2 regions of the Pseudomonas sp. ML2-2023-3 genome follow, and region 2 is predicted to be linked to the other one. Evidence: predicted binding sites of a transcription regulator. Region 2 holds the regulator's gene; the other holds the start of a gene.
The links. The regulator sigma-54, encoded in region 2, starts transcription at its own class of promoters, with help from an activator protein. The targets are predictions, from matches to a motif close to ANTGGCATNNANNTTGCTNT.

Region 1 (7,535 bases), 710 kb from region 2:
GGCTTTGTCGTTCACCGGCTTGCCGTTGGCGCCGAACAGCAGGGCGTAATTTTCTTCACCGGCCTGGCGCAGCTTGGCATAGTGCTCGGCCTCATCCTGGCCGTTGGTCATATACACCAGCCCGCCCACCAGGGTGTTGGCGAGGGTGCCAAAGCTGATCATCTCGCTCAAGGTCAGGTTCCACTCCGGCACGTAGTCGCGCCGAAAGTCGGCCATGGCGTTGCTCAACTGGCGGTAATCCAGGTTGGGCTCGAACACTTTGCTGGTGTTGAACGAGGCGGCAGGTTGGGTGCCGGTGCGCTTTTCATAAGCCTCTTTTGTGGCTTGATGTTTTTTTTGCGACGCCAGCTCGGCGTCGGACCAGACCGGCGCTTTAGAGCCGGCGCGCAGGGCGGCATCTTCTTCGAGCTGCATGGCGTGCAGGGCCTCGAACGCGTCGACTTCGTCGCCGTTCATATCGCTCGTGGGGCCGTTTTGCAGCACCCGCCGATTGAGACTCGTCCACTTGATCCAGTTCATGGCGTAACGGCTGATGCGCCAACCGGTAATCACCCCGGCCTCGCGGGCCATGACCTCTTCCAGCGGGCCGTTGTCCATATTGTCGAGCCAGGTGTTGAAACGTTCGATCAGGGTGGGGTCGACGTCGTATTCTCGGGCTGTTGATCCGGCCATAACTAACCACGGCCATCGTACTTCCAACTCAGCGCCTAGTGCCGACTGCGGGGCCTGCAATGGCGCCCCAACCTTGTACGCCTCGCTGTACATATGATGCAGGGCAATTTGCGATAACACCTCATGGCCACCTGCTGCAGCTTTGCCCTGATCGCCGGGCGGGTAGCCGCCGCCAACGTCGGAGTGCATGCCGGGGTAGATATATTCCGTGGTGCCGTTGCGATAGGTGGACAGGCAGTTCGGGTCATCCGGATCGGCCTGGCGCCGGATCGAGTCCAGGGGAAAGCAACTGCGCTGCTCGTGGGCTGCCACCATATGCACGCAGCGCTCCAGAAATTCTTCGGAGTCGGACAGGCGCAGGGTGCCGTCGGCCCAGCCCATGTGGCCTGCGGCAAATGGCGCCAGATAGGGGATACCCACTGAGGCCACAGTGTCGAACAGCCCCATGAACACAATCTTGATCGGCAGTCCGGCAAACAGGTAGCAAGTGGTGCCTTCCACTTCGACCTTGGTCAGGGCTTCCAGCCAGTTGGCAAATGCCCGCGCCTGGGCGGCGCCCCGTGAAAAGCCGTACACGAACAGGCGTATGGTCTTGATGGTCGGGATGGTCTTGCCGGCATGAGCGGCGTCGATCTGGGCTTTGAGTTCGGCCAGGGGCTGGGCCAACACTTCCTTGCGGCGGGTATAGCTGTTTTTGAAGACCGAAGCTGCGAGCATATCTTCGGTGAGACTGGTGCCCATTTTTTGTACCAGAGCGTAGCTTTCCGACATGGTCGGCGGCTTTTGATGGCACGCTTTTTTCAGCGCATCTATCAAACGGGTCAGCCCCCAGTTGATCCGGTTCTCTCCGCCTGTCGACATCGTCAAACCTTGGCTATCTGGTTTGAATTCGCCTATTTCCTTGAACTCGGTGCCAACGCCTTGCATGTAATAGGCATAGAAGCCTTCATTCTCAGACGTTTCCTTGTCATCCCTGCCTAAACTTGCGTGATACAGGCGTGCCACATTGGTAGTGGTCGAAGGCAAAGCCAGGCTGTCTGTTGGTTCATGGTTGTTGGTGCCGTCAAAGCAAAGGGTGATCGTCACGATTTGCATACAGGGCCGGCCCGCGTAAGCCCATCCGGCTGCATGAGCAGCGTCCATTGCTTGTTGTTCGAACGGGTCGAAGGCTTGCTGTTGCTTTCGATAATTGAAAAGCACATCTCCCGGTGTTTGGGGTAAAAGCCCGCCCATTTTGAAGTCGGGGGTCAGGCTGAGAAATTCGCCAGTGGATCTTTTAGGGCGCGGCGTCATGGTTTCGGACATGTGGCAGGCTCCTGCATTTTTTGAGGGTAATGAAACGGATAATCCGGCAGGCCGGGATAGGTCGCTCCAGCCGATACCGCGACCTGGTTACACGGCAAGAAATGCACGTTCACAAGTCCCAGATCTTCATACGGCGCAACAGCGGCAACAGCGCGATGGCGGGTGTAGTGGGTTTCGTGCTCATCCATACGTTTTCGCCACCCATCAGAAAACATCGGCTCAGGCCATCTTCCGTAGGCATACGGATCAGGGTCTTTTTCCCACTCGACCACTACGGTCAAGCCGGGGTGCCATTTCACGGGAAGCGTGGCGCAGCAGTTCTGTTTGCCGCCGCCGCCATAGGGGCTGATATTGGGCCCGCCATTACGATTGACCGAAAACCGGTTGATCGCCGCCGAGGTATGGCTATATCCCTCGATTGGCGCACCCAGTCGGTCAGGCAGGGAGTCGGCACAGCCCTGTAGCGCAATCCCGGCGATAAACATCACCAGCAGTGAGCGAGTCATGGTTTCGGACATGTGGCGGGCTCCTGCATTTTTTGAGGGAAGTTAAATGGGTAACCTGGCTGGCCGGGGAGAGCTGCAACTGCTGATACAGCCACCTGATTACAGGGCAGAAAATGCACATCTATTGCCCCCAGCTCTTCATACGGAGCCACTGCGACAACGGCGCGATGGCGGGTGTATTGAGCTTCGTGCTCTTGAGCGGCCTTGGACCAGGCATCGGAATAGCGGGGCTTGGGCCAGTCGGCATATGCATGTGGATTAGGGTCTTTCACCCACTCGACCACCACGGTCAAACCGGGGTGCCATTTCACGGGAAGCGTGGCGCAGCAGTTCTGTTTGGCGCCGCCGCCATAGGGGCTGATGTTGGGCCCGCCATTGCCATTGACCGAAAACCGGTTGATCGCCGCCGAGGTATGGCTATAGCCCTCGATTGGCGCGCCCAGTCGGTCAGGCAAGGCGTCGGCACAGCCCTGTAGCAAGAGGGCGCTGATTGATATCAAAAGATGCAAGCGGTTCATGAGTGGGTCTTGTCTCTTGTCAGGCTTATTGAAAGAACAGCGCCCAGTGCAATGCCAGTGGGTGTTTGCCAAGTGTCTTTGAAGTATCAGTGAGATTATTAAGATGCCCGCGAGCGCGGCTGAAGTTCGGGCGTCTTGTAACTATCAAGTCTGATGTCGATAAAATCAATGCTCTTTGGGCTGTTGATATAAGTTTGCCAATGCAGGGGGGTGAAGTGTTTAAACAAATAAACGAAACTTATAAAAGTGCGCAAGAAGTTGCGCAGTACTGTTCGGTTTCTTGTCTTTTAGTCGGCAGATAACTGTTCGCCAGTTTGTTCTTGTAATAAGTGTGCAACTTATTGCGCACTGGTTAATACCGAGCGTTTGCGTGAATTGTCGGCGCCAGGGTTGTCAGAGGCAGGTTGGGGGCAAGAGATGCGCAAGGCTTTGCGGTTTTTGCCTCGTCAGCGACACGTTTCTGGCCATGCATTGCCGCAACCGGCATAACCCCGCCGTTTTCATCCCGCTGATCTTGCCCCGCACCGCACCCCATCTCCTCGCAAACCCGCGCCGCACGGCGTCAAAAAATAGTTGGTGCGCAAATTGCTTTAACCACGGCAGTACAGCGGTGGGCGGCAAGCGTCCGTCAGACAGAGGAAAGACTGTGGACAAGTACCTATATGTGGCAATGACCGGCGCCAGTCAGAACGCTCTGGCGCAAAAGGCCCATGCCAACAATTTGGCGAACATCTCGACCAACGGTTTTCAGCGTGACCTGGAACAGGCCCGTTCGATGCCGGTGTTCGGTGACAGCTTTCCTGCGCGTGCCTTTGCCTTGAGCGAACGCCCCGCGACCGACTTCACTCCCGGCGCTCTGGTTGAAACAGGGCGGGATCTGGATGTGGCCGTGTCCGGCGATGGCTGGCTGGCCGTGCAGGCACCCGACGGCAGTGAAGCCTATGTGCGTACCGCGAGCATGAATGTGGATGCCCTGGGCATTCTGCGTGCTGGCAACGGGATGCCGATCATGGGCAACGGCGGGCCGATCGCGGTGCCGCCCCAGCAACAGATCGAAGTCGGCCAGGATGGCACCATCAGCATTCGTGCCCAGGGCGAAGGCCCACGGGTGATGGCGCAAGTGGACCGCATCAAGCTGGTCCAGCCAGACCTGAAAACCATGAGCAAGGGCCTGGACGGCCTTATCCACACCAACGACGGCCAACCGGCGCCAGCCGATGCCAACGTGCAGGTGGTCTCGGGGTTTCTGGAGGCGAGCAACGTCAATGCCGTCGATGAAATGACCTCGGTGCTGGCTCTGTCCAAGCAGTTCGAACTGCACATCAAAATGATGAACACCGCCAAAGAAGACGACCAGGCCATGACTCGGGTCTTGTCCATCAGCTAATTACTTGAACGCAGCGCCGAAAAACCGGCGCGCGAGGAGAGCACCATGCTTCCGGCACTGTGGGTTGCAAAAACAGGTTTGGCTGCACAAGACACCAACCTGACCACCATTTCCAACAACCTGGCCAACGTTTCGACCACCGGTTTCAAACGTGATCGCGCCGAGTTCCAGGACTTGCTCTACCAGATCAAGCGCCAGCCAGGTGCCCAGTCGACCCAGGACAGCGAACTGCCGTCGGGGCTGCAAGTGGGGACCGGGGTGCGCATCGTAGGCACGCAGAAAAACTTCTCCGCCGGTAGCCTGCAGACCACCGACCAGCCGCTGGACATGGCAATCAATGGCCGTGGTTTCTTCCAGATCATGCAGCCCGACGGGACCACGGCCTACAGCCGTGACGGTACTTTCCACCTGGATGCCAACGGCCAGATCGTCACCGCCAGCGGCTTTGCCCTGGAACCGGCGATTGTGGTGCCCGCCGATGCCCAGACCTTCACCGTCGGCCAGGACGGCACCGTGTCGGTGACCATCGCCGGCAACCCGGCCGCCCAGGTGATCGGCAACGTGCAGACCGCCGACTTTATCAACCCGGCCGGTTTGCAGTCCCAGGGCGGTAACCTGTTCCTGGAAACCGCGTCCAGCGGCGCGCCGCAAATTGGTACCCCCGGCCTCAACGGCTTCGGTTTGACCATGCAGAGCATGCTTGAGACTTCGAACGTCAGCACTGTGGAAGAGATGGTCAACATGATCACCACCCAGCGCGCCTACGAGATGAACTCGAAAGTGATCTCCACGGCTGACCAGATGTTGTCGTTCGTCACGCAAAACCTGTAATTACGTGAAATAGCGGGAGAGCTCATGAAGCGCTTGTTTTCTGTTCTGGCACTGGGCGCCATTACCTTTGTGGCCGGTTGCGTCAGTCCGCCGCCGCGGGCCAACGATCCGTACTACGCGCCGGTCCTGCCGCGCACGCCGCTGCCGGCTGCGGCCAATAACGGTTCGATTTACCAGGCTGGCTTCGAGCAGAACCTGTACAGCGACCGCAAGGCGTTCCGCATTGGCGACATCATTACCATCACCCTGAACGAGCGGACGCAGGCGAGCAAAAACGCCAACTCGGCCATCGGTAAAAACAGCAACACCAGTATTGGCCTGACTTCGTTGTTTGGCAGCGGTCTGACCACCAACAACCCCCTGGGCAGTGGTGATCTGAGCCTCAATGCCGGTTACAGCGGCAGCCGTGCCACCAAGGGCGACAGTAAGGCCGGGCAGGGCAACAGCCTCACCGGCTCCGTCACTGTGACCGTGGCCGACGTATTGCCCAACGGCATCATCGCCGTGCGCGGCGAGAAGTGGATGACCCTGAACACGGGTGACGAACTGGTGCGCATTGCTGGCCTGGTGCGCGCCGATGACATCTCCACCGACAACACCGTGTCTTCGACCCGCGTGGCCGATGCGCGCATTACCTATTCGGGGACCGGCTCGTTTGCCGATGCGAGTCAGCCAGGCTGGTTTGACCGATTCTTCCTTAGCCCGCTGTTTCCCTTTTAGTGATGAACTTCACCATGCCCAACCTCAAGCATCTGCTGGCAGCCGTGTTGCTGTTGTCGACCTCCCTGGGCGTGCACGCCGAACGGTTGAAAGACATCGCCAGCATTTCTGGCGTGCGCTCCAACCAATTGATTGGTTACGGCCTGGTGGTCGGGTTGAATGGCACGGGCGACCAGACCACGCAAACCCCGTTCACCCTGCAAACCTTCAACAATATGCTGTCCCAGTTCGGCATCAAAGTGCCGCCAGGCTCGGGCAATGTGCAGCTTAAAAACGTTGCAGCGGTGTCCATCAGTGCCGACTTGCCAGCATTTGCCAAGCCGGGGCAGGTGATCGATATCACCGTTTCATCCATCGGCAACTCCAAAAGCCTGCGCGGCGGTACGCTGTTGCTGACGCCGCTCAAGGGGATTGATGGCAACGTGTATGCGGTCGCCCAGGGCAACCTGGTGGTGGGCGGTTTTGATGCAGAAGGCCGTGACGGCTCGAAGATCACCGTCAACGTTCCGTCGGCCGGGCGCATTCCGGGCGGGGCCTCGGTGGAGCGTGCGGTGCCCAGTGGCTTCAACCAGGGCAACAGCCTGACCCTGAACCTCAACCGTTCGGACTTCACCACGGCCAAGCGCGTAGTGGACAAGATCAACGACCTGCTCGGCCCGGGTGTGGCGCAGGCGATTGATGGCGGCTCGATCCGTGTGACCGCGCCGCTGGACCCAAGCCAGCGGGTTGATTACCTGTCGATCCTGGAAAACCTCGAAGTCGATCCGGGGCAGGCGGTGGCCAAGGTCATCATCAACTCGCGCACCGGCACTATCGTGATCGGCCAGAACGTCAAGGTATCGCCTGCCGCCGTGACCCACGGCAGCCTGACCGTCACCATTACCGAAGACCCGATTGTCAGCCAGCCCGGGCCGCTGTCCAACGGCGAAACCGCTGTGGTGCCGCGCTCGCGCCTCAATGCCCAGCAGGAAGCCAAGCCGATGTTCAAGTTCGGCCCGGGCACCACCCTGGACGAGATCGTACGGGCGGTGAACCAGGTCGGCGCGGCGCCAGGGGACTTGATGGCGATTCTCGAAGCACTGAAACAGGCCGGCGCCTTGCAAGCCGACCTGATCGTGATCTGAGGCCGACATCATGGACATGCGTAAGAGCGGGGTGGTCAGTGGCAGCGATTCGGGAGCGTTTACCGACCTTAATCGGCTGAACAACCTGAAGGTCGGCGACCGTGAAAGCGATGCCAACATGCGCAAGGTGGCGCAGGAATTCGAGTCGCTGTTCCTGAATGAAATGCTCAAGTCCATGCGCTCGGCCAATGAAGTGCTGGGCAAGGACAACCCGCTCAATACCCCTGCGGCCAAGCAGTATCAGGAAATGTACGACCAGCAACTGTCGGTGACCTTGTCCCGCCAGGGCGGCGGTATCGGTCTGGCTGACGTGTTGATGCGCCAGATGTCGAAAAACAAATCCGCCGTGCCGGGGGAGGCTGCGGCGACCACGGCACTGACCGCCGAAGTCAAAACCCCGACGGCCACCGCCACCGGCGACAGCCCGTTTGTTCGTAGCAGTGGCCAGCGTCCGTTGTGGGCTTCGCGGGTC
Region 2 (7,535 bases):
AACCATGCAGAACGCTCGACTGTCGTCGGCGTTGCGTGAAGCAGCGTTGCGTCAGAGCAGCAAAACCTATGTTGAGCTTTTGAATTTCATCAGTGAGCACGGCGAATACCCGCGCTCCAATCTTTTACTCAAAAGCAATGTGGCTCAGAACAGCCATGAGTTCTCGACAGTTAGCGGCCATCACTTAGGAGCACACTGATATGACTTATACCTTGCCTGCCTTGCCTTATGCCTACGACGCGCTCGAGCCGCATATTGATGCGCAAACAATGGAAATCCACTACACCAAGCACCACCAGACCTACATCAATAATCTCAATGCGGCGGTAGAGGGTACTGAATGGGCGCAATGGCCTGTAGAAAAGCTGGTGGCCAGTGTTCATCAATTACCCGAGAAGCTAAGGGCTGCGGTGATCAACCAGGGCGGCGGGCATGCCAACCACTCGCTGTTTTGGGAGGTCATGAGCCCCAAGGGCGGGGGCAAGCCAGAAGGTGCATTGGCCAAGGCAATTGACGAACAGTTGGGTGGGCTCGAGACGTTCAAGGAGAACTTCACCAAGGCCGCGTTGACGCGTTTTGGCAGCGGCTGGGCATGGCTGAGCGTGACGCCGCAAAAAACACTGGTGATTGAAAGCAGTGGCAACCAGGACAGCCCGTTGATGAATGGCAATACGCCGATTCTGGGGCTGGATGTGTGGGAGCACGCTTACTACCTGCGTTATCAAAACCGTCGTCCGGAATACATTAACGCGTTCTATAACGTGATTAATTGGCCGGAAGTGGCGCGTCGTTATCAAGCCGCGATTGGCTGAGCCCACTTAACAGGATTCAGGCAGATTATGGGCACGCAAATATTGGCCGTCGGTGGTGTTCGGATGTTTCGTTATGCCCTCGGCACACTCTTGCTGTTGGCGGGTACTGCCTTGCTGGTGGCCAAGGGGCTGGTCTGGCTGGACCTGGAGCCCAGATTGCTGCGGGCACTGCAAGGCGGTGCGCTCTGTGCGTTAGGCACCGCGTTGGGCGCGGTGCCGGTATTGGTCATTCGTAAAATGCCGGTGGCAGTGAGCGATACCTTGCTTGGCTTTGGTGCCGGGGTGATGCTGGCTGCCACCGCTTTCTCGCTGATTGTGCCGGGAATCGCGGCTGCTCAGAGTCTGGGGTTGTCGCCCTGGTCCTCCAGTGGCCTGATCAGTGTGGGCATCCTGCTGGGTGCATTCTGCCTGTTTATGGTGGATCGCAAAGTGTCGGGGGTTGGGCCGCAAGTCTTTGCCAGCCGTCCCGGAGAGCCGGTCATTGCACCGCGCATCTGGTTGTTTGTCATCGCGATTGTGGCGCACAACATTCCTGAAGGGATGGCGGTCGGGGTGTCGGCGGGGGGTGGAATGCCTGATGCCGATAGCTTGGCGATGGGGATTGCGCTGCAGGATGTGCCGGAAGGGCTGGTAATTGCCTTGGTGTTGGCTGGGGCAGGGGTGTCGCGAATCAAGGCCTTCCTGATCGGTGCCGCCTCAGGTTTGGTCGAACCAGTGTTTGCGGTGCTTTGCGCGTGGCTGGTCAATCTGGCCGAAGTGTTGCTGCCATTGGGGTTGGCATTGGCTGCAGGGGCGATGCTATTGGTGGTCACACAAGAGGTTATCCCGGAGTCTCGACGCAATGGCCACGAAAAACTGGCGAGTCTGGGATTGTGTGTAGGTTTCTGCTTGATGATGGTGATGGATACGGCGCTTGGTTGAGCCGATCGCTGTAGCCGCTACTCACCTTCATCGAAGAAGTTGTTGATCAGCGCGACCAACGCATCCAGCGCTTCCTGTTCTTTCTCGCCTTCGGTTTTCAGGTGGATGGTGGTTCCTTTGCCAGCGGCGAGCATCATCATTGCCATGATGCTCTTGCCGTCTACCATTGACTCAGGTGTACGACCTGCCCGGATCTGGCATGGAAACTGACCTGCGATACCGACGAACTTTGCAGATGCCCGGGCGTGCAAGCCCAGTTTGTTGATGATTTGTATTTCCAGTGCAGGCATCGCAGGGTAGATCCTTCAAGTAAGGTCGCGGTGGCGAACCTGGACGTTCTTCAGAGTTTCTTGCAGGCACTTGCCCAGTCGCTCGGTCAGGTACACGGAGCGGTGATGTCCGCCCGTACAACCAATACCAATCGTTACATAGGCACGATTGCTCGCGGCAAAGCGTGGTAGCCACTTCAGCAGGTAGCTGGAGATGTCCTGGAACATTTCCTCGACATCAGGTTGTGCTGCCAGATAATCGGCAACCGGCTGATCCAGCCCGGATTGCTCGCGCAGTTCGGGCTTCCAGTACGGGTTGGGCAGGCAACGTACGTCAAAGACCAGGTCGGCATCCACTGGCATCCCGCGCTTGAAACCAAACGACTCAACCAAAAAGGCGGTGCCGGCTTCAGGTTTGTTCAGCAGGCGCAACTTGATGGTGTCACGCAACTGATACAGGTTCAGATTGGTGGTGTTGATGGTCAGGTCAGCGAGGTCGGCAATCGGTCCAAGCAGCTGGGTTTCATCGCGAATAGCTTCGGCAAGCGAACGGCTTGCGCTACTGAGCGGGTGACGCCTGCGGGTTTCCGAGAAGCGCTTGAGCAGGGTTTCTTCGTCGGCATCCAGGTAGAGCACGTCGCACTGGATGTGCCGGTTGCGAACCTCTTCAAGCAACTGGGGAAAGCGTGACAAATGGCTTGGCAGGTTTCGCGCGTCAATCGACACGGCCACCAGGGGTTGCGCTAATTCGGTGTGAATCAGCGCACGTTCGGCCAGTTCCGGCAGCAAGCCTGCCGGAAGGTTGTCGATGCAATAGAAACCGTTGTCTTCAAGGACGGCGAGGGCGGTGCTTTTACCGGAGCCGGAGCGTCCGCTGACAATGACTAAGCGCATGATTAATGACCGTTCTGTACGTCCAGAACAACCTGATACAACGCTTCGTTGCTGGGTGCGTTGCGCAGTCTTTCGCGCACGTCTTTACGATCGAGCATGCTGGCAATCTGCCGGAGCAGTTCCAGGTGTGCATCGGTTGCCGCTTCTGGTACCAGCAAAACGAAAAGCAGGTCGACCGGCGCGCCATCGATGGCGTCGAAATCTATAGGGGCGTCGAGGTGAAGCAAGGCGCTGACAGGCGACTCGCAGCCCTTGAGGCGGCAATGGGGTATGGCGATGCCGTTACCAAAACCGGTGGAACCCAGTTTTTCACGGGCAATAAGGCTCTCAAAAACATCCTGCATTTCGAGACCAGGCACTTCGCGGCTGATCAGGTTGGCAATGTGTTCGAGTGCGCGCTTTTTGCTGCCGCCCGGCGCGTTCACCAAGGAACGGCCGGGGGTCAGGATACTTTCAAGTCGGATCATGGGTTGGGAGTATTAACGACCGGTCGCGCCCTGGAGCAGGCTTTGGGTCTTTTCCTTATGCTTTTTCAGTTGGCGATCAAGCTTGTCAGTGAGCAGATCAATGGCGGCATACATGTCGTCATGCTCGGCGTTGGCAACGACTTCTCCTCCATGGATGTGCAAGGTGGCTTCGATTTTCTGTTTCAGTTTTTCGACCGCCATCGTTACCTGTACGTTGGTAATCTTGTCGAAATGACGCTCAAGTCGGTCGAGTTTTTCGCCGATGTAAGCGCGTAGCGGTTCGGTGACTTCCAGTTGGTGTCCACTGATGTTGACTTGCATACAGTTTCTCCTTTGATGCCATTGCATAAAGCGGCAGGCCGAGCAGCCTGCCACTGAAACGCCGGGGTCCGTGGCTTACATCAAACGCTTGCGTTCGCTCGAAGGCGCTATCCCGAGGGATTCGCGGTACTTGGCGACGGTGCGACGGGCTACCTGAATACCTTGTGCCTCCAGTAAACCAGCGATCTTGCTGTCACTCAACGGCTTTTTCTGATTTTCAGCTGCAACCAGTTTTTTGATGATGGCACGGATCGCAGTGGAGGAGCATTCGCCGCCTTCAGAGGTGCTGACGTGGCTGGAGAAAAAGTACTTCAGCTCATAGATACCGCGCGGGGTATGCATGAATTTCTGCGTGGTAACCCGCGAAATGGTTGACTCGTGCATGCCCACGGCTTCTGCGATGTCGTGCAGTACCAGTGGCTTCATGGCCTCGTCGCCATATTCCAGAAATCCGCGCTGATGCTCGACGATCTGGGTCGCCACTTTCATCAGGGTTTCGTTACGGCTCTGCAGGCTTTTGATAAACCAGCGTGCTTCTTGCAGCTGGTTGCGCATAAAGGTGTTGTCGGCGCTGGTGTCGGCGCGACGCACGAAACCTGCGTATTGCGGGTTTACCCGCAGACGTGGCACGGACTCCTGGTTGAGCTCCACCAGCCAGCGTTCGTTGTCCTTGCGAACGATCACGTCAGGCACGACATATTCGGCTTCGCTGGACTCGATTTGTGAGCCCGGGCGCGGATTGAGGCTTTGCACCAGCTCGATGACCTGGCGCAGTTCTTCCTCTTTGAGCTTCATGCGGCGCATGAGCTGGCTGTAGTCGCGCGCGCCCAGCAGGTCGATGTAATCCGTGACCAGGCGTTTGGCTTCGTTCAGCCAAGGTGTCTTGGCCGGGAGCTGGCGCAATTGCAGGAGCAGGCACTCGCCCAGGTTGCGCGCACCAATGCCGGAGGGTTCGAATTGCTGGATGCGGTGCAGGACGGCTTCGATTTCGTCGAGCTCGATATCCAGTTCCGGATCGAACGCTTCGAGAATTTCCTCGAGGGTTTCGTCCAGGTAGCCCTGGTTATTGATGCAGTCGATGAGGGTCACACCGATCAGTCGGTCGGTGTCGGACATCGGCGCAAGGTTCAACTGCCACAGCAGGTGGCTTTGCAGGCTCTCGCCGGCAGAGGTGCGGGTGGTGAAGTCCCACTCGTCATCATCGTTGCTTGGCAGGCTGCTGGCGCTGGTCTGGTAGACGTCTTCCCAGGCAGTGTCCACAGGCAGCTCATTGGGGATGCGGTCGCCCCAGTCGCCGTCTTCCAGATTGTCTACCGTCTGTGCGGGCTCCTGGTAGGTGGGCTCCTGAACGTCGGAATTGGGTTTTTGCTCGATGTTGTCGGCCAAGGGGTCTGCATTGTCGAAGTCGTCGCCTTCTTCCTGGCGTTCAAGCATCGGATTGGACTCCAGGGCTTCCTGGATTTCCTGTTGCAGGTCGAGGGTCGACAATTGGAGCAGGCGGATGGCCTGTTGCAGCTGAGGTGTCATCGTCAGCTGCTGGCCCATTCTCAGGACTAGCGATGGTTTCATGGCAGGGGCTTAACACCTTATTCGCCGGCGCACATGGCGCCATCCACTACAGGGCGCGCGAGCGCCAAACTTAAGCAAATTATATGCCTGAAACCGGTGCGTTTGCCTAGGGGGCGTTCTCAATTAGTTTCCACGCAGGGGGAGTAAACCCATTGAGAGCGCCCGGGCAATAAAAATCATCGGGACTTTTTACTGCCTCAGGTGCTCTGACAACACGCGACATGCCTGGATTTACAGGCGGAACTCATGGCCCAGGTAAACTTCTCTCACCAACTTGTTGGCCAGAATCGTTTCTGCATCACCTTCGGCGATCAGTTGGCCGTCGTTAACGATATAAGCGGTTTCGCAGATGTCGAGGGTTTCACGAACGTTGTGATCGGTGATCAGCACGCCAATGCCTTTGGCCTTGAGGTGGTGAATGATTTGCTTGATGTCGCCCACCGAAATCGGGTCAACCCCGGCAAAAGGTTCGTCGAGCAGGATGAACTTTGGCGCAGTGGCCAGGGCGCGGGCAATTTCTACCCGGCGACGTTCACCACCCGACAGGCTCATGCCCAGGTTGTCGCGGATGTGGTTGATGTGGAACTCCTGCAGCAGGCTTTCCAGCTCTTTGCGTCGACTGGCCTTGTCGAGTTCCTTGCGTGTTTCGAGGATGGCCATGATGTTATCCGCGACAGACAGCTTGCGGAAAATCGAGGCTTCCTGCGGCAGGTAGCCTATACCGGCGCGTGCGCGGCCGTGCATGGGCTCATGGCTGACGTCCAGGTCGTCGATCAGGACGCGGCCCTGGTCGGCATGCACCAGGCCGACAATCATGTAGAAGCACGTGGTCTTGCCCGCGCCGTTAGGGCCGAGCAAACCCACGATTTGCCCGCTGTCGATCGACAGGCTGACATCACGTACTACCTGACGGCCCTTGTAGCTTTTGGCCAGATGCTGGGCTTTCAGAGTTGCCATTACTGGGCCTTCTGCGGGTCGGTTTTCTTCTTGGGCTGGATCACCATGTCGATGCGTGGGCGAGGTGCTGTGACCTGGCTACCATTGGCGCGACCGGCGCTGGCGATTTGTTTCACCGTGTCGTAGACGATTTTCTCGCCTTCGGTGGTGTTGCCGTCGTTGATGACCTTGGCCTTGTCGATCAGCACGATGCGATTTTGCGGCGCATGGTACTGAATGGTGACGGCGTAAGCCTGGACCGGCTTGGGGTCTGTGGCTTTTTGCAACTGCTCGAAGTAAGCCAGGTTGCCCACAGAAGTCACCACGTCGATTTCTCCCGCAGCGTTACGGGTGATGGTGACGGTATTGCCGGTGATTTTCATCGAGCCCTGGGTGATGATTACATCGCCCTTGTAGGTGGCGATGCCTTGCTTGTCATCCAGTTGTGCTTCGTTGGCCTGAATGCGGATAGGTTGCTCGTTGTCGTTCGGCAGAGCCCAGGCGCTCACGCTTCCCAGTGCTGCGCTCAAGCTGAGCAATAAAGGGAGGGTTTTAACGAGACTCATACTGTCCTCTTACGTTGGACAGCAGGTCCATCCTGCCGTCTTTCAAATATGCTTTCATTCCCTTGCCAGTAGTCACGCCGCCAGCGCCGTCGATTCTAACGTCTCGCTCGGTCTGCGCATATTGCTTCTGCGGGAATACAGTCATGCGGGTACTGGTAATAATCGTGGTGCGTTTTTTCTCGTCGGTACGGGCTATGCGCACCGAGTCGATCAGCTCGACTTCAGTACCGTCCGGATTGACTTCACCGCGCTCGCTCTTCACGTCCCACGGGTAGGCCGTGCCGCGATACAGCTGCATTTTCGGGTTGGTCAATAGAGTGACTTCGGAAGCTTTCAAATGTTCAAGCTTCTCGGAGGTCATCTCGTACTGCAACTTGCCGTCGGGCAGAAACTGAAGGCTGCGTGCGTTGGTGGCGTAATAGTCGATAGCGTGTTCATCCACGGCCACGGTAGGGGCGTCGAGAAAGCGTTCCGGCCTGATGTTCCAGTAGCCAACTGCTGCAAACAGCGAAGCAATGACCGCGAACAGCAGTATTTGGCGAATCTTTTTGCTCAGCATAGAAAGCTCTATAGGTAGGCGGCGTGGGCTGCGTCCAGGCTGCCCTGGGCACGCAGAATCAGCTCGCAGAATTCGCGGGCGGCACCTTCGCCACCACGTGCCTGGGTAACGCCGTGGGCGTGCTCGCGAACAAAACTTGCAGCATTGGCCACTGCCATGCCAAGGCCGACACGACGGATAACCGGCAAGTCTGGCAAATCGTCGCCCAAATAGGCGACCTG

Region 1: V6P94_RS19805 (flagellar basal body rod protein FlgF) is a predicted target of sigma-54. The motif match lies at 3,574-3,593, and genes of this name have one in related genera.

Annotation. Positions count from the first base shown of each region.
Region 1 covers NZ_CP146343.1:4,293,164-4,300,698, reverse strand. Annotated here, with positions in the region: gene V6P94_RS19820 (DUF2235 domain-containing protein) at 1-1,977, opposite strand, end outside; gene V6P94_RS19815 (DUF3304 domain-containing protein) at 1,962-2,495, opposite strand; gene V6P94_RS19810 (DUF3304 domain-containing protein) at 2,480-3,001, opposite strand; gene V6P94_RS19805 (flagellar basal body rod protein FlgF) at 3,648-4,388, shown strand; gene flgG (flagellar basal-body rod protein FlgG) at 4,434-5,219, shown strand; gene flgH (flagellar basal body L-ring protein FlgH) at 5,244-5,939, shown strand; gene V6P94_RS19790 (flagellar basal body P-ring protein FlgI) at 5,954-7,063, shown strand; gene flgJ (flagellar assembly peptidoglycan hydrolase FlgJ) at 7,074-7,535, shown strand, end outside.
Region 2 covers NZ_CP146343.1:5,001,673-5,009,207, reverse strand. Annotated here, with positions in the region: gene V6P94_RS23175 (hypothetical protein) at 1-199, shown strand, start outside; gene V6P94_RS23170 (superoxide dismutase) at 201-812, shown strand; gene V6P94_RS23165 (ZIP family metal transporter) at 840-1,733, shown strand; gene V6P94_RS23160 (HPr family phosphocarrier protein) at 1,751-2,023, opposite strand; gene rapZ (RNase adapter RapZ) at 2,039-2,896, opposite strand; gene ptsN (PTS IIA-like nitrogen regulatory protein PtsN) at 2,899-3,363, opposite strand; gene hpf (ribosome hibernation-promoting factor, HPF/YfiA family) at 3,376-3,684, opposite strand; gene V6P94_RS23140 (RNA polymerase factor sigma-54) at 3,760-5,253, opposite strand; gene lptB (LPS export ABC transporter ATP-binding protein) at 5,485-6,210, opposite strand; gene lptA (lipopolysaccharide transport periplasmic protein LptA) at 6,210-6,755, opposite strand; gene lptC (LPS export ABC transporter periplasmic protein LptC) at 6,742-7,314, opposite strand; gene V6P94_RS23120 (HAD family hydrolase) at 7,323-7,535, opposite strand, start outside.